4 regions of the Bacillus sp. Bwzl_19 genome follow, and region 1 is predicted to be linked to each of the others. Evidence: riboswitches for the same ligand, from Rfam matches in the RefSeq annotation. Region 1 holds a riboswitch; each other region holds the start of a gene.

Region 1 (4,586 bases):
TGATGCGTAACTTTGTTGCATAAAATGCAGTTCCTTCATTAGTAAATTAATATCCATAGTTATCTCCAATCTAAATTGTCACCTTGTTGACAGTTATAATATACATCGAAATAGAAAATAAGTCAACATGGTGACTAATAGGGATTTACGGTTTGTTTTCACAGGGGAGAGGGATGCAAAACCCTTGGAAAAGTTTGAAGGATACTTTATTAGGAAACAAAGATATCACAGGTAAGAGAAATAGTAGAGGACTCAAAGCTGAATCCAAAGTGAGAAGGTGTTTGACATGCAGAAAGTGAACTGGTCAGAACAGTATGAATGGTTCAATAAACAGGATGAAAAAGACGGGCGTTTGATGGCGCTTCTTCGTCATGAGCTTTCATATGGTGAGATCTTACGATTATACAAGAAAGGGTTTTATTTGAAATCAAAAGAAGGGAATGTTTCCTTAAATAAGGACGATATCCGGTGTATGTTTGGGGTTGAGGAGAAAAAGGGCGGCATGTCTTAATGAACGGGAAGAGAAGAACTCTTCCCGCTTTTCGTGGCAGGTGTTAATCTTTTTCCAGCATAGTAGTCAGCCATTCTCTTAATGCAGTCTTTTGTACATACCGCTTTCCGTTTCTGGTAATGTGCGGAATGCCGGAAGTGTCAGGCACGATTTGTTTCGCTTCTTCCTTTGTAACTCCTAAATAATGGCCAATATAGAAGTGCAGATCTTTTTCCTTAATAAGAATTTGGTCAGTGTGTTCATGAGAATCAGGTGATTTAAAGTTTTTTAATCCGTCTCCTATGAAATATCCGGCTAAAGCGATGCCGATGCCGGTAAATATATCCATACAGCAAACCTCCAATAAAAGTTATCATGTTTTATACGGTCAAAACCGCCGAAAAGATTCACCTTCAGTAAGACCGGGGGAGCTTATTTTTGCTTTCCGAGCTTTTCGATCTGCACCTTTCCGGAGAAGAAAACAGCGCCTCCGCCCATATCCGCCAGCCGATCGGGGGTGAGCGAATTGACCAGCTGTTTTTTATCATCCATGTCGGCCCAAAGACCTTGGCTGACTGCAACGCCGGGAAGGACTTGTTCGCCGACGGAAGCTGTCAATTCACATTCACCGCGGTGGTTCCAAACTCTTACAGTTTCTCCGTCTTCTATGTCTAGGCGGGCAGCATCTTCTGTATGAATAAAAAGCTTTGGCGCCTTTTCCAGTTTTACGTGTTTTTCATTATTCGAAAACGTTGAATTTAAGAAATTATGATTCGGTCCCGGAACAAATAGAAACGGAAAATCGTCATCGCTCTTCAGAGGACTGTGCGTCGGCAACGCCGGATAACCTTCCTGTTTCATCTTTTCAGAATATAATTCAATTTTTCCGCTTGGTGTCTTGAGCTTGCCCGGGAAAAGCGGTTTTTTCCGTTTGGCTCTCATAAAGGAATGGCGTGAGAGCGAATCGTAATCAATATCCTCGATATACGGGTTGTCGGGACAGTCCAGCGCCTGTCTGATTAATTCTTCATCAGAATCCTGAAGCTCCCGCTCGGTAAAGCCCATCGCCCCGGCAAGCAAACGGAACACTTCTGTATTCGATTTGCTGTCTCCATACGGTTCGATCACCGGTTTTTGCAGCTGAATAAAATGATGCCAGTAAGACGTGTAAAAATCCGTACTTTCAAAAGCAGATGCAGCAGGGAGCACAATATCCGCATATTTGGCGGTTTCCGTTAAAAATAAATCATGAACGATTGTAAATAAATCCTCCCGCAGCAGGCCTTTTCTGACTTTATTCGCTTCCGGGGCAACCACTGCGGGATTGGTGCCGTAAATAAACAGGGAGCGCACGGGCGGATTTGTTTCTAAAAGAACGCTTCCGAGCCTGTTCATATTAAATGATCTTGGCTTTCTGCCGTATAGCAGATCAGGACGCTGGAGCGCCTGTCTGTTATAGTTTAATACCGCACTGTTATGTTTGATTGCGCCTCCCCCGGTGTTGAGCCATTGTCCTGTTACAGCCGGAAGACAGGCAACGGTGCGGACGATCATTCCGCCGTTGTCATGATGCTGAATGCCGTTTCCGATCCTGATAAGGGAAGGGGAGGCTTCACCGTACATTCTCGCAAGACGTCTGATATTGTCGGCTTTAACGCCTGTAATAACAGAAACCGTTTCCGGATCATACTGTTTGATATGCGCTTTTAATTCTTCGCTGCCTTCGGTGTATTCTGTGAGAAATGCTTCATCGTGAAGGTTCTCATCGAATAAGACATGCATGATACCGAGAGCGAGTGCGGCATCTGTGCCGGGACGAATGGGAATAAACCAATCGGCAAGCCGGCCGGTTTGATTCTTATGTACATCGATAACGACAATTTTAGCTCCTTTTTTCCGGGCTTTTTGAGCAATCATGACTTGGTGCATATTTGTGCTGACAGCATTGATTCCCCAAAAAATAAAGAGCTTTGCATGGATGGTCTCCTCAGGATCAGTACCCGCGCCTTCTCCCATTGTATAGTTATAGCCTTCAGATCCGGCTTTGCTGCAGATCGTACGTTCAAGATGACTCGCCCCGAGACGATGGAAAAAACGGCGGTCCATTCCCTCTGCAGCCAGTTTTCCCATATTGCCGTAAAAGCTGTACGGAAGAATGCTTTCTGCTCCTTCTTCGGCAATCAGCTCTTTCCAGCGCGCACTGATCGTATTGATCGCTTCCTCCCAAGAAATAGGCGCAAACTTTGCTTCGCCTTTTTCACCAATCCGCTTTAACGGAGCGGTTAACCGCTTCTCATCATAAATGCGCTCAGCCATGTGTCTGACTTTGTTGCATATGTTTCCTGATGTGACAGGGTGATCTGGGTCTCCCTGAATTTTAACGATTTTTCCGTCTTTTTTTGTCACAAGCAAACCGCATTGATCGGGACAGTCCAGTGAGCATACCGACTTAAAGACCCCGTTTGGCTGTTCTGCTGCAGAATTCATAGCCCATTTCTCCTCTTTTTTTATATTGTAAGCATTATAACATTTCAAAATCGAACGTCAATTCTGAAAAAAGTGTTGACATCCAGGAAAGACTTTTCTATGATGGGTTTATTCTTTTAAACAGCCTGACAATTTCATCATTTTATTTTCTATCAAGAGAGGTGGAGGGACTGGCCCTATGAAACCTCGGCAACATTTATTGTGCCAATTCCAGCAAGCGTACGCTTGAAAGATAGGAAAGAATGATCTATACATATTTGTACGCTTCAAGCGGATAAAGACGGTATATGAATCTCTTTCCTTCTTCGGGGAAAGAGATTTTTTTGTGAAAAAATTTATGTGAAAAGGATGTTTTGCACCATGACGGTTGTAATTACCGCACCATATCACGACGAGGGGCTGAAGGAGCTGACAGAGCTGTTCGGCCGGACTGTGCACAGGCCGTGGAAGAAGCACGGCCGGGCTTATCGGGAAGACGAATTAATCCGGATGATCCAAGAGACAAATGCGGCGGGGCTTATTACTGAACTTGATGAGGTATCTGAGCGTGTCATTGACATATTGCCGGATTCCGCTTTTATCGGCGTCTGCAGAGGGATGCCGTCTAATGTGGATATTGAGGCGGCGACTAAAAGAAAGATTCCTGTTTTCTTTACACCGGCCCGAAATGCCCAGGCCGTTGCTGAACTGTTTATCGGAAATGTGATTTCATTTTTGCGTCATACGTATTCTTCCCATCAGTGGCTGAAGGATGGGAAATGGAATGGTGATTATTTGCAGGCTTACGTCAAATTCAGAGGAAATGAGCTGACGGGAAAAACAGTCGGTCTTATCGGTTTCGGAGCTGTTGGACAGAGAATCGCCCGGCTATTGGCCGCCTTTGACTGTAAGGTGCTGTACTATGACCCATTTGTCAATCATGAAAACCGGGAGTATGAAAAAACGACGATGGAACGGGTATTTTCTGAAAGTGATATTGTTTCCGTTCACTTGCCGCGCACAGAAGAAACCATCGGCCTTATCGGCGCCAAGCACTTTCAATTGATGAAACAAGAAGCTGTTTTTGTCAATACGTCAAGAGCGGCGGTAACAGACAGAGAAGAGCTGTTGCGGGTGCTGAAAGAACGGCGGATTAAAGGAGCGATCCTTGATGTATTTTATCACGAACCGCCTGAATCTTCTGATTATGAAATCATTTCTTTGCCGAATGTGTTAGCGACTCCCCATTTAGCGGGGGCACCATTTGAAGTGGAGGATCATCATGTGAGGATTTTAAATGAAGCGCTTTTCAAATGGAAAAAAGATCAAACCTGCTCAATACGTGAACTTTATAACAAAAGAGAACTTGAAACAAAGGGATAGGAAAAGGAGGAAGCTGTAATGGCTGGACAAAAAGGCTACCTTGTATTTGACATCGGGACGGGGAATGCGCGAGTCGCGGTTGTGACTGCCGGCGGCGAAGTGACCGCACTTGAAAGGGAAGACATTGAATATGTGACAGATCCGCTTTATCCAGACGGCCGCTATTTCTCGCCGGAAAGAATATGGACGAAAATCAGCGCGATGGCAAGGACGGTTATTGCCAAAAGTCCTCATATTACATTAATCG
Region 2 (4,586 bases), 730 kb from region 1:
CACGTGATATCTGGCGTTGCACCAGACAAGCGCCGCCCCCATATCGGCCAGTTTCCGTTCTGCATAGGCGATTAATGTGCTTCCCGCTTTTTGTGTCCGGTATTCCTCAAGCGTCGCCATGCCGCGCAGCTGGTAGGCGGGCTCAGCTTTTAATGCCTGCTGAGACTGCGGATAGAAAGAAGCGATGCTGATCAATTGTCCGTCGTAAAAACCTCCGAGATGAAAAGCTCCTTTTACGCTGTCCTGATCATATTTACAATCCTCTATCGTCTGATGGGGGCGCAGCACGCTGTGTCTGATCGCGTACGTGTCTTCTGCGGTGATGGGTTTTACTTCAACCATAAAAAAAATCCTCCTTTGCTTGATTCTTTTTCTGTATCGTACCATGAAAAAGCCGCCTGTCATATCAGGCGGCTTGTTTTCACATCAATGCAAATATACATCAGCCCGTTTTTCATCCTTTTGCTTAATATAAGCTGCGAGTTCTGACGTCAAATCAGAACGGAGAAACGGGGTGATTAAATAGATTCCGTTAAACAGTTCGCACGCCGTGTCAAGAAGCGACTTGGCGATGGCAAGGCCCTCGGCTTTCTGCTTCCGCTTATCTTCACCGGCCTGCGCCATTTTTTCCCGGATGCTGTCTGACAGCTTAATGCCCGGTATTTCATGATGAATGAACTCTGCGTTGCGGCTGCTCGTTAACGGCATAATGCCGATATACACCGGCGTTTTGAGATGCTTCGTTTCATGATGAATGTCAATGAGCTGCTGCTCTGAGTAAACAGGCTGAGACACGAAGTAGTCGGCTCCGCACTCGATTTTTTTCTCCAGCCGTTTTACCGCCTTATCAAGATGGCGGACATTCGGATTGAATGCCCCGGCTACGGAAAAGTTCGTTTTCTTGCCGAGCGGTTTCCCTGATAAAGAAATGCCCTCGTTGAATTGCTTAATCAGCCTGATCAAGTCAAAGGACGTCAAATCATAGACGGAGGTAGCTCCCGGAAAGTCGCCGATTTTTGAAGGATCGCCCGTGATGGCTAAAATGTCGGTGAGCCCGAGCGTATCCAGCCCCATTAAATGTGACTGAAGGCCGATGATATTGCGGTCTCTGCATGTAATGTGGACGAGAGAACGGATATCAAGGCGCTCTTTCAGTAATGAACCGCAGGCTGCATTGCTGATCCTCGGTGTCGCCAATGAATTGTCGGCGAGCGTCAGCGCTTCTATGCCGGTTTCCTTTAATTCAGCCGCCGCTTTCAGAAATTTGCCAAAATTCAATTTTTTCGGCGGATCAAGCTCTACGATGATTGACCGTTTTTGCGCGGCGATTTCGTCTAAACCCGGATCGGTCCGTTCATCCCGGACTGAGATGACTTCTTCTTCCCGTCTGATTTTCACTTCTTTATCAGTAACGGGTGAAAGTCCGTGGACCGCATCAGCCATGGCTCTGATGTGGTTGGGCGTTGTGCCGCAGCAGCCTCCGATAATGCGCGCGCCCTGAGTGCGGAATTGTATGGCGCTCTCCCGGAAATAGGCATCGTCCGTATCATAAACAAGCCGGCCTCCTTCTAAAGACGGAAGGCTGCTGTTCGGATAGACCGATAAATAAGCGTCACGGAAAATAGGCACTTCGGTAAGGGCTTCAATCATGTGGTACGGGCCGAGCCGGCAATTGATTCCCGTTATATCAGCGCCGAGGCCGGCAATTGATCTGAGCGCTTCCCGAAGCGGTGTTCCGTCCTGCAGCACGCCCTGTTCGTGCATGGAAACGTTCAGCATGATCGGGAGTTCCGTTTCTTTTCTGGCGATCTTCAGCACTTCGCGCGCTTCTTCTAAATCATAGTATGTTTCCAAGAGCAGGCCGTCCGGCTCCTCGTGAAGCAGTAAATAAAGCTGCTCCCGAAAGCTGCGTTTAATCTCCTCAAGGCTGTAGGCGTTTTTGTTGAAGGTGCGGATGCCGCCCATCGTTCCCAAAACATAAGCGCCGTCTGAGGAAGCGCGCGCGATTCTGACCGCCTCCTGATTGATTCTTTTCGTGTCATCTTCAAGTCCGTATCTTGAGAGCTTAATAAAATTCGCGCCGTACGTGTTTGTTTGAACGATGTCTGCCCCGGCTTCCACGTAAGCCTTATGTATCCGCTTGATTTCCTCGGGCTTTGAGACGTTCAGTTCCTCAAAACATCTGTCAATGCCGTAGGAATAAAGGAGAGTGCCCATCGCGCCGTCCCCGATTAATATCCGTTCTTCCAAGTCTTGTAATAGTCCCATTGTTTGCCTCCTTCATCACATTCAGCAAGGAAAAAAGAGAAATAAAAAAAGTCTTCTTAAGAAGAAGACTTTGTGATCATTTGTCTCTCTTCTTATCTTCCAAGCTGTTTATTAGCTTGCTGGATTTAGCACCTTGGTCATGGTTTGGGTAAACCATTACACCGGTTGCTGAAGCGTCGTCGGGCCAGTCCCTCGGCTTCTCTTGATAAGAACGTTCATTTAATTGTCATGGGTTTCCAAAACTTAACTGTGAAAATCCCTTTCTCCAAATTTACCGAAAATAGAGACAATAATCAATAGGAATCACATAATTTATCTAAAATTAATAAATTGAACATCAATCGGCAGGTCTGCACCGCGGACGGCTGCAATAATCTGCTGCAGATCATCTTTATTTTTTCCGGTGACGCGCACTTGGTCGTCCTGAATCTGCGACTTTACTTTCAAGCCGGAGTTTTTAATCACTGCATTGATTTTTTTTGCGTTGTCTTTATCAATGCCCTGTACAAGCTTCGCGCGCTGGCGCACTGTGCCTCCCGAGGCATTTTCAATTTTGCCGTATTCAATGTTTTTCGTCGGCACATCCCGTTTGATCAGCTTGCCGCTCAGCACATCTTTGAGCTGATTCAATTTAAACTCGTCATCTGAAATCAGGACAAGTTCTTCCTTTTCTAAACTCACATCGCTTTTAGATCCTTTAAAGTCATAGCGCGTGCCGATTTCTTTCAGCGTCATCTGAATCGCATTCTGAACTTCGGGAAATTCAACTTTTGATACGATATTAAAAGAACTTTCTTTTGCCATGAGAAAACCTCCTATAACATTTCACTTATGAGTTGATTATAGTAGAATAAAGAGAAATGTCCAACAGCATAAAGCATGAATTTGTGTGAATTGGAAAAAATGGGAAAAACATCAGCCTCATACGGGCGAAGCAGGAAGGACGATAACATGAGACCAGGGCAGCAGCTCACGCTTAGTATAGATCACCAAACCGATTTCGGTTATTTTTTAACTGACGGCGAGGATACGGTTCTTTTACATAACAGTGAAATCACAGAGGATATCGAAGACAGAGATGAAGTGGACGTATTTATTTACGTCGACCATCAGGAAAGGCTCGCGGCGACGATGAAAAAGCCGCTCATCAGCTTTTATGATTACGGATGGGTGGAAGTGACGGATCAAGTGGAGGATATGGGCGTATTCGTCGACGTCGGTCTGTCAAAAGACGCGCTCGTCGCAACGGAGCATCTGCCCCCGTATAAATCCGTCTGGCCGCAAAAAGGCGACAGACTGTATTGCATGCTTAAGGTGACAAACCGCGGGCGCATGTTTGCCAAGCCGGCGCCGGAGGACATCATCAGCGAATTATTTACAGATGCAGGCGAAGAGATGATGAATAAAGAACTGACGGGAACGGTGTACAGGCTGATTGCATCAGGCTCTTTCATTATTACAGATGAAGGCATCCGCGGGTTTATTCACTCTTCGGAAAGAAAAGAAGAGCCGAGACTCGGCAGCCGTGTGACAGGGCGTGTCATCGAGGTGAAGGAAGACGGCTCTGTCAACATGTCGCTGCTGCCGAGAAAGCAGGACGCGCTTTCTGTTGACGCTGAAGAGATTTTGACCTATCTGAGATCAAGAAACGGCGCGATGCCATACGGAGACAAAAGCCATCCTGACGATATTCGCGAACGGTTCAATTTAAGCAAAGCCGCCTTTAAGCGGGCGCTCGGCCACCTGATGAAAAACGGCAAGGTATATCAGGAAGACGGCTGGACATACGAAAAACAATAAATTTTCTGCAAAAACATCGGTGAACAAAACCGATGTTTTTTATTTCCTTCAAAACCACAATATTCCTGATTTTCTTTGTTTTCATGTTTGTTTTCAAAAAAATAAATATTTTATTGAAATAAAATATTCTGACACGCAGACCGATATATAGAAAAAACCGCAAAGGAGAGTTTCAATGAAAAAAATGGTGATATTTGCGGCTGTTCTGCTGATCGCACTCGGTGCGGCCGGATGTGCAAACAGCCAATCAGACGAAACGGCCGGCCGTGAGGCGAAAAAAATCGGGATGATGCTGACGGACAACGGACTTGGCGACCAGTCCTTTAATGATTCTGGTTTTCAAGGCTTAATGAAAGCAAGAGACGAGCTCGGCATCACATTTGACTACAGAGAAATAAAGGATACCGGTACATATGAAAAAGGACTGACTCAACTTGTAAAAGAAGGAAATGATCTTGTTGTGGCACTCGGCTACAGCATGCAGCCGGATTTAGAAAAGGTCGCTAAAAAATATCCGA
Region 3 (4,586 bases), 420 kb from region 1:
TTGAATTATCGCATTGTTATTTTGATATGTCAATGCTTTTTCGGGTGAAAAGATTGAGTTTCCCGATCCGTTCCGCAGCCTCTTTAAGTCTTTCTTCACTTGTCAGAAGACCGACTCTGATATAGCCCTCCCCCCATTTTCCGAACCCGTTTCCGGCTGCGACCGCGACATTTGCTTTTTCCAGCAGCAGATCTGAAAACGACTGTGATGTATAACCGTCCGGCACCGGGAGCCATGCAAAAAAAGAGCCCGCGGGAGCCGTGACATCCCAGCCGATATCGCGGCATGCTGCAATCCATGCATTTCGTCTCGACTCATATCTGTCATTTTGCGCTGCGACGCACGCCTGATCAGCTAAAAGAGCTGCTGCCGCCGCCTGCTGCGCGGCGGGAAACAGGCTGACAAACATATGATCCTGATAAAGGTTGATCGCTTCGATAACAGACGCGTTTCCGGCGGCAAATCCGACACGCCAGCCCGCCATGTTATAAGTTTTTGACAAGGTATAGATTTCAATTCCTGTCTCTTTTGCACCTTCCGTCTGCAAAAAGCTCAGCGGTTTATGCCCGTCGTAGCCGACTGCTCCGTATGCGAAATCATGTACGACACAAATGCCGTTTTGTTTTGCAAAGCTGACCGTTTCCTCAAAAAACGCCTCTGTCGCCACAGCACCGGTCGGATTATTCGGATAATTGAGATACAGCAGCTTCGCCTCATTCTGCACCTTTTCAGGAATTGCGCTGTAATCAGGGAGAAACCCTCTATCTTCCGTCAGCGGCATCATTTCCATTTTCGCTTTCGCAAGGGCGACACCCGACCAGTAATCAGGATATCCGGGATCAGGCACAAGAATTGTATCTCCCGGGTTCAAAAGACATTGCGGAAGCTCTACAAGTCCCGCCTTGCCTCCGAACAGCACGGCCACTTCCGTTTCCGGATCAAGCGTAACCCCGTACTCCCTTTCATAAAATTCAGCGGCTGCTTTTTTGAAGCTGTAAGCGCCCCGGAAGGATGAGTATTTATGATTTTCCGGCCTTTCGACGGCGCGCTTCATTTCCTCAACGATATGCTGAGGCGTCGGTTGATCGGGGTTCCCCTGTCCCAAATTGATGACGTCTTTGCCTTCTTTCAGCTTTTGATTCACTTTTTGCACCAATGATGCGAAAAATTGTTCCGGCAGCTGTTTGAGTACATCAGAGATTTCAAAGTTCATATTTTCACCTTCTAAAAATTTCTTGAAATGATAGTCCATCATCATATATGGTTAAATAAAAAAAGTAAAGAGAAACTTGGGGTGTTGAAAAAATGAAATGGACCGTTTCTTGTTTGCAATTTGATATTTCATACGGAAATCCTTCAGAAAACTTCAAAAAAGCAGAATCTTTGATTGAGCAAGAAAGCCGCCGCGCTGATGTCATCGTGCTTCCTGAGTTATGGACGACCGGCTATGACCTCACACGGCTTGACCAGCTGGCGGATGAAAACGGCGAAACCTCGGTACAATGGCTTAAAAAAACGGCCAAAAGATACAATGTACACCTCGTTGCCGGATCTGTCGCGGTCAAAGAAGGAGAAAATGTCTATAACACCATGTACATCGCCGATAACAGCGGACAGATCGTGAAGCAGTATCAGAAAGCCCATCTGTTTCAGCTGATGGATGAACATCTATATCTGTCAGCAGGAAACAGCGACGGTTCCTTTGAGCTTGACGGTGTCAAGTGTGCCGGGCTGATCTGCTATGATATCCGTTTCCCCGAATGGATCAGAAAGCATACGTCCAAGGGAGCAAATGTACTCTTTATCTCTGCGGAATGGCCGTTGCCCCGCCTCGATCATTGGCGAAGCCTGCTTATCGCCAGAGCAATTGAAAACCAATGTTTTGTCGCCGCCTGCAACTGCACGGGATCCAATCCCGATAATGAATTTGCCGGCCATAGCCTGATAATTGACCCATGGGGCCGGATTTTGGCCGAAGGAGACCGGACGGAAGGCGCAGTCCCAGCGGAAATCGATGTTTCAGAAAGTGAGGCCGTGCGCGGCACCATACCGGTTTTCCAAGATTTGCGGCGTGATTTATATTAATTTTCAAAAAAACGTTGACAAGAATATTCCGCACCTGCTAATATTTTCATCAACTGATTAATCCGAATTGTGATACAAATCAATATATTTTTCTCTTATCGAGAGTTGGGCGAGGGAATCGGCCTTTTGACCCCAACAGCAACCGACCGTAATTCCATTGTGAAATGGGGCGCGTACATTTTGCGCCGAGACATTGTCTCATAAGGCACGGTGCTAATTCCATCAGATGTTATCTGAGAGATAAGAGGCGGACTGCACTGTTTCAGCCTCCTTCTCTTTCAGAGAAGGAGGCTTTTTTTCGGGCGTATTCTCCGTCACGATCTCTTACAGCCACTACATAATAGGAGGGTAAATCCATGTCTGCAACTAAAACAAGTCTTTATGAACAATTAACAGAAAGCTCCGCCGCCGCGCTAGCCGTGAAGCTCGGCTTGTTCCAAAGCAAAAGCACCCTGACATGCCGTGAAATCGGCGACGGCAATTTGAATTACGTCTTTCATGTGTACGATAAAGAAAACAAAAAGGGACTGATTATCAAGCAGGCGATTCCTTACGCCAAAGTCGTCGGTGAAAGCTGGCCGCTTACGATCGATCGGGCGAGAATCGAAAGCAGCGCCCTCATCCGCCAGGGCGAGCATGTGCCGCACCTCGTTCCGGCCGTTTACTATTCCGATACTGAAATGGCCGTCACGGTAATGGAAGACCTCTCGCATTTAAAGATCTCAAGAAAAGGGCTGCTGGAAGGAAAACATTATCCGAACTTATCGGCCCATATCGGTGAATTTTTAGGAAAAACGCTGTTTTACTCATCCGCTTATGCGCTTGATGCGAAAGTAAAGCAGCAGCTCGCAAAGCAGTTTACAAATCCTGAGCTTTGCAATATCACAGAAAGACTTGTGTTTACAGAACCGTTTCTCGATCATGAAACAAATGATTTCGAAGAGGAGCTGCGCCCATACGCAGAAAAAATTTGGAACAATTCCCGGCTGAAAGAAGGCGCCGATGAATTGAAAGCCATCTTTCTGAATTCAGCGGAAACATTGATTCACGGCGATCTGCACACGGGAAGCATCTTCGCTGATGAACATGAAACAAAAGTCATTGATCCCGAATTTGCTTTCTTCGGACCGATCGGCTTTGACATCGGCCAATTTATCGCCAACCTGCTGTTAAACGCCCTCAGCCGGGACGGTGACGACAGACAGCCGTTATATGACCATACTGCCGCCGTATGGGACACATTTGTGAAAACATTCAGTGAAGCTTGGGAGAAAGACAGCTTGCCTTCCTGCAGACATCTGCTGGAAGATACACTGAAAAACACGTTTGAGGAAGCGGTCGGTTTTGCGGGATGCGAATTGATTCGGCGCACGATCGGACTCGCCCATGTAGCTGACTTAGATGAACTCACTCCGTTTGACAAACGAATTGAACGGAAAAAGCTGGCGCTTGAAATCGGCGCCTGTTATATCGAAAACAGAAAAGAACTGAAGGATATCACTGAGGTTCTGGAACAATTTAAGCTCCGTGTAAAGGAATGATGCAGCATGACCAATGAATTTGCCATCCCCCGTTCTGTGGAATGGAAAGAAACATACATCCGCATTTTAAATCAGCAAAAGCTCCCTGACGTTACTGAATATGTGGATCTTGAAACAAAGGAAGATGTATTCGACGCGATTATCACACTGAAAGTAAGGGGCGCTCCGGCCATCGGTATAACGGCGGCGTTCGGACTCGCGCTCTCTGCCAAATCGTTTGAAGTCCGCGATCTTTCTGATTTCCGCCGTCAGCTCGCGGATGTCAAAGCGTATTTAAACAGCTCGAGACCGACTGCCGTCAACCTCGCGTGGGCGCTTGACAGACTGACGGACTCCATCAGAGATGCGACCTCAATCAATGAAGCGAAGACAACGCTCGTTCATGAAGCCATTCAGATTCAGATTGAGGATGAAGAAACATGCCGGATGATCGGCCAAAATGCTCTGCAACTTTTTAAAAAAGGCGATAAGATCATGACTATCTGCAATGCAGGTTCAATTGCCACAAGCAGGTACGGTACGGCGCTTGCCCCCTTTTACTTAGCGAAACAAAAAGACCTCGGTCTTCATATTTACGCTTGTGAAACAAGGCCCGTTCTCCAGGGGTCCCGGCTGACGGCGTGGGAGCTGATGCAGGGCGGGATTGATGTCACGCTCATTACTGACAGCATGGCCGCCCACACAATGAAGGAAAAGCACATTTCAGCGGTCATTGTCGGCGCTGACAGAATTGCTAAAAACGGGGATACGGCCAACAAGATCGGAACGTATGGCCTCGCTATTTTGGCAAACGCCTTTCAAATTCCGTTTTTTGTGGCCGCACCGCTTTCGTCTTTTGACTTACAGATTGAAAACGGCGATCAGATTCCTATTGAAGAAAGAGATCCGGATGAAGTCAGACAGATCTCCGGCATACGCACCGCTCCTGAAGATGTGCCGGTCTTCAATCCTGCCTTCGAT
Region 4 (4,586 bases), 810 kb from region 1:
GATTTTCATTTTGGGAATGCCTGTAGAATTTAATACTATGATTGTGACTAAAGGCAATGAAAAACGGATAGAGGAAAATATCTTTTTATTAGAGAAAGAGGGCTATCGGGTCTATCCTCTCGATATTCCGATGGACGTGCGCAAAACAAAAAACGGCGAGAAATCCGGCACGGGTGAAGTCCAAAAGCTCGAGTGGGCGAACGGCCGGACAAGCATTACATACAGACTCACTTCGCTTCATTCGACAAATTGAAAAAACAAAAGCCGAGGGCATATACGCCCTTGGCTTTTTTGGTTAAACGAGAGGTCCGCCGGCTTTGGCAATGGAGTCTGCATGGGAAAACTTTTTAAAGTTTTCTTTGAACTCATTGGCTAAAAACAGCGCTTTTTCGTTGTATGCTTTTTTATCGCTCCATGTGTTTTCAGGCTGAAGAACCTCATCCGGAACGCCCGGAACATGAACGGGGCTGTGCAGACCGAAAATGCTGTCTGCTGTCATGTCTGTCTGATCAAGCGTGCCGTCAATTGCGGCTTTGACCATCGCTCTTGTATACGAAAGTTTCATCCGCTCTCCGACTCCGTACCCTCCGCCGGTCCAGCCTGTGTTGACCAGAAAGACTTGAACGCCGTGTTCGTCGATTTTCTTCCCGAGCATTTCGGCATATACGTGAGCCGGAAGCGGCAGGAACGGTGAACCGAAGCACGTGGAAAAAGTCGTTTGCGGAGATGTCACACCGCGTTCGGTTCCGGCAAGTTTGCTGGTGTACCCGCTTAAGAAATGATACATCGCCTGCTCCTTCGTCAGTTTGCTGATCGGAGGGAGCACACCGAATGCATCCGCCGTTAAAAAGACGATCGCCTGCGGGTGGCCGGCAATGCTAGGCTGCACGATATTGCCGATCATCTCAATCGGATATGCGGCTCTTGTGTTTTCCGTGTAGAAGGAATTGTCGTAATCCGCCTCACCCGTTTTCTCATCAAGCACAACATTCTCAAGAACAGACCCGAAGCGGATCGCGTGAAAAATCTGCGGTTCTTTTTCTTCGCTCAGATTTATACATTTAGCGTAACATCCGCCTTCAATGTTAAAAACGCCGGAATCAGACCAGCCGTGCTCGTCATCGCCGATCAGTTTCCGGTCCGCATCGGCTGAAAGCGTCGTTTTCCCAGTGCCGGAAAGACCGAAAAACAGGGCGACATCGCCTTTTTCACCGACGTTGGCTGAGCAGTGCATCGGCAGAATATCCTGCTGCGGGAGCAGAAAGTTCATAATCGAGAATATTGATTTTTTCATTTCTCCGGCGTACTCGGTGCCGCCGATTAAAATGACGCGCTTTTCGAAGGATACAATAATAAATGTTTCAGAATGCGTGCCGTCCGTTTCCGGATCAGCTTTAAAATGCGGAGCTGAAAGAATGGTAAACGGCTGTGCTTGCGGATCTTTTTCATTCGTCTCCGGTCTGATAAACAGCTGGCGCGCGAATAAATTATGCCACGCAAATTCATTTACGACTGTAATCGGCAGTCTGTATTTTTCATCTGCGCCTGCGAATCCTTCAAAAACAAACAGTTCATCTCTCTGTTTTAAGTAGCTGACGACTTTGGCGTACAGCTTTTCAAACGCTTCTTCAGAAATGGGCTGGTTCACCGCGCCCCAATCAATTTGATTTTCTGTGCTTTTTTCACGAACGATAAATTTATCTTTAGGTGATCGGCCCGTATATGCGCCGGTAGTGGCGCGTACGGCGCCTGTTGATGTCAGCGTTCCTTCATTTCGGCTGATCACTTTTTCAGTAAGTTTTGGAGCTGATAAATTATGATGCACATTCGGACTTGCGAGTAACGCTTGAAGATCTGCGGTTAAATCAACTAATTTCATAAAAACCTTCCTTTGCCGGTTTATTTGTATTTCGCTGAATGTGGAATTAGTATAACATATATATAAAAATAGTCTATACTATTTATTATTTTTTGTTTGTGTTTTTTCCATTGCTTCCCGAAATAAAGGCGCGTAATCGCTTTAATTCATATTGACACTTTCCGCCCTTTTACGATAAGATATTTCATTGAGCGGATACTCTTATCCCGAGCTGGCGGAGGGACAGGCCCGATGAAGCCCAGCAACCGGTTTCTCTGTAAAAAAGCAGGTGAAAACACTGTGGGAAACCAAGGTGCTAACCTGATGCAAGGTTTAATATTTCCTTGAGCGATAAGAGTGAAAGGCACACAGACCAAACCCTTTCCTCGAGTGGAAAAGGTTTTTTTATTTCATAAAATATGCCAATTAACATTCTCTGATATAGTATGACATTGTATTAAGAGGGAGCGAGTTCCGTATCATATGAAAAGGTCTTGCAAAAGATCTTTTTTCAGGAGGAAAAGTAAATGAGTAAAAACCGTCGACTATTTACATCTGAATCTGTTACCGAGGGTCATCCGGATAAAATCTGTGACCAAATTTCTGACAGTATCTTAGATGAGATTTTAAAAAATGACCCGAACGCGCGCGTAGCCTGCGAAACGTCTGTAACAACAGGTCTTGTGCTGGTAAGCGGAGAGATTACAACATCAACATACGTTGACATTCCGAAAACAGTCCGTGAAACGATTAAAGAAATCGGCTACACACGGGCTAAATACGGATTTGATGCGGAGACTTGCGCTGTTTTAACATCAATTGATGAACAGTCTGCGGATATCGCGATGGGTGTCGATCAGGCTCTTGAAGCGCGTGAAGGCACAATGAGCGACGCTGAAATCGAAGCGATCGGAGCGGGGGACCAAGGTCTGATGTTCGGTTATGCGTGTAACGAAACGAAAGAGCTTATGCCGCTTCCGATCTCACTGGCGCATAAATTAGCCCGCCGTCTGAGCGAAGTCCGCAAAGAAGACATTCTTCCGTACCTTCGCCCTGACGGAAAAACGCAAGTTACCGTTGAATATGATGAAAACAACAAACCTGTCCGCATCGATGCGATCGTCATCTCAACTCAGCACCATCCGGAAATTACGCTTGAGCAGATTCAGCGCAATCTGAAAGAGCATGTCATTAACCCTGTCGTGCCTGAGGAACTGATCGATGAAGAGACAAAATACTTCATCAACCCTACGGGACGTTTCGTAATCGGCGGTCCGCAAGGTGATGCGGGGCTTACAGGCCGTAAAATCATCGTTGACACATACGGCGGATATGCACGCCACGGCGGCGGCGCGTTCTCCGGTAAGGATGCGACGAAGGTAGACCGTTCAGCGGCATACGCTGCGAGATACGTAGCGAAAAACATCGTGGCAGCAGGCCTTGCTGATTCTTGTGAAGTGCAGCTTGCATACGCAATCGGCGTGGCACAGCCTGTTTCTATTTCCATCAATACGTTTGATACAGGAAAAGCTTCTGAAGAGAAACTGATCGAAGTCGTACGGAATAACTTCGACCTGAGACCTGCCGGCATTATTAAAATGCTTGATTTGCGCCGCCCGATCTATAAGCAGACTGCTGCTTACGGCCACTTCGGACGCCATGATGTGGATCTTCCTTGGGAGCGTACTGACAAGGCGGATGCGCTTCGCAAAGAAGCACTAGGAGAATAATTTTATAGCCGCTTACTTAAGCGGCTTTCCCTTTTTGCAGATGCTGCCATGCTGATTTTTTACATAGCGTGAAACCAATGGCGTAACAAAGCGTCTATAAAAAGGGGGTCCAATTAGAAAATTACACTTATGGAGGCTATACTATGTGTGGATTTGTCGGTGTTTTTAATAAGCATCCATTAACTCAAACCGCAGATCAAGAAGAGCTAATCAAACAAATGAATCAAATGATCGTTCACCGCGGTCCTGACAGCGATGGGTATTATCATGACGAGCACGTCGGTTTCGGCTTCAGACGGCTCAGTATTATTGACGTAGAAAACGGCGGACAGCCTTTATCATATGAAGACGAAAAATATTGGATCATTTTTAACGGCGAAATCTATAACTACATTGAATTGAGAGAAGAGCTTGAAGCGAAAGGCTACAAGTTCAATACAGATTCCGATACCGAGGTGCTCCTTGCGACATACCGCCATTATAAAGAAGAAGCTGCTTCAAAGCTTCGCGGAATGTTTGCGTTTTTAATCTGGAACAAAGCTGACCGTGTCATGTACGGCGCGAGAGACCCGTTCGGAATTAAACCGCTGTATTACACAACCATCGGGGACAAAGTGTATTTTGCTTCTGAAAGAAAAAGTTTAATGGCCGCTCAAAACGGTATTGATCTTGATACAGCTTCTTTACAGCAATATATGTCTTTCCAATTCGTTCCTGAACCGAGCACGCTTGACGCTGAAGTGAAAAAAGTCGAGCCGGGCAGCCAGTTTACGATCCGCCCGGAAGGCGATATCGCGTTTAAAACGTATTTCAAAGCGAACTTTAAGCCCGTTCAGTCTGATGAAGATAAATTGGTGAAAGAAGTCAGAGACGCAATCTTTGACTCTGTCAAAGTCCACATGAGAAGTGACGTTCCCGTCGGCTCGTTCCTATCAGGCGGTATTGACTCTTCTTTTATCGTCTCAGTTGCGAAAGAATTTCACCCGAACCTGAAAACA

The links. A riboswitch is a leader RNA that binds a small molecule or an ion and turns the genes downstream of it on or off. The one in region 1 is predicted to bind S-adenosylmethionine.
Region 2: another riboswitch for S-adenosylmethionine. It lies ahead of ACW5MY_RS05730 (bifunctional homocysteine S-methyltransferase/methylenetetrahydrofolate reductase); the one in region 1 lies ahead of ACW5MY_RS09510 (2-hydroxyacid dehydrogenase).
Region 3: another riboswitch for S-adenosylmethionine. It lies ahead of mtnK (S-methyl-5-thioribose kinase); the one in region 1 lies ahead of ACW5MY_RS09510 (2-hydroxyacid dehydrogenase).
Region 4: another riboswitch for S-adenosylmethionine. It lies ahead of metK (methionine adenosyltransferase); the one in region 1 lies ahead of ACW5MY_RS09510 (2-hydroxyacid dehydrogenase).

What each region holds. Positions count from the first base shown of each region.
Region 1 is NZ_CM142729.1:1,827,977-1,832,562, reverse strand. Features, by position in the region: gene ACW5MY_RS09530 (MarR family winged helix-turn-helix transcriptional regulator) at 1-57, opposite strand, end outside; gene ACW5MY_RS09525 (hypothetical protein) at 287-511, shown strand; gene ACW5MY_RS09520 (hypothetical protein) at 555-839, opposite strand; gene ACW5MY_RS09515 (molybdopterin oxidoreductase family protein) at 923-2,977, opposite strand; SAM riboswitch class I at 3,124-3,216, shown strand; gene ACW5MY_RS09510 (2-hydroxyacid dehydrogenase) at 3,338-4,339, shown strand; gene ACW5MY_RS09505 (FGGY-family carbohydrate kinase) at 4,358-4,586, shown strand, end outside.
Region 2 is NZ_CM142729.1:1,093,786-1,098,371, forward strand. Features, by position in the region: gene ACW5MY_RS05725 (GNAT family N-acetyltransferase) at 1-342, opposite strand, end outside; gene ACW5MY_RS05730 (bifunctional homocysteine S-methyltransferase/methylenetetrahydrofolate reductase) at 427-2,268, opposite strand; SAM riboswitch class I at 2,358-2,480, opposite strand; gene ACW5MY_RS05735 (YajQ family cyclic di-GMP-binding protein) at 2,581-3,072, opposite strand; gene ACW5MY_RS05740 (CvfB family protein) at 3,172-4,068, shown strand; gene ACW5MY_RS05745 (BMP family lipoprotein) at 4,244-4,586, shown strand, end outside.
Region 3 is NZ_CM142729.1:1,405,909-1,410,494, reverse strand. Features, by position in the region: gene ACW5MY_RS07495 (pyridoxal phosphate-dependent aminotransferase) at 17-1,213, opposite strand; gene ACW5MY_RS07490 (carbon-nitrogen family hydrolase) at 1,306-2,085, shown strand; SAM riboswitch class I at 2,178-2,332, shown strand; gene mtnK (S-methyl-5-thioribose kinase) at 2,442-3,626, shown strand; gene mtnA (S-methyl-5-thioribose-1-phosphate isomerase) at 3,633-4,586, shown strand, end outside.
Region 4 is NZ_CM142729.1:2,639,396-2,643,981, reverse strand. Features, by position in the region: gene ACW5MY_RS13970 (DUF2584 domain-containing protein) at 11-253, shown strand; gene pckA (phosphoenolpyruvate carboxykinase (ATP)) at 296-1,879, opposite strand; SAM riboswitch class I at 2,078-2,216, shown strand; gene metK (methionine adenosyltransferase) at 2,386-3,588, shown strand; gene asnB (asparagine synthase (glutamine-hydrolyzing)) at 3,732-4,586, shown strand, end outside.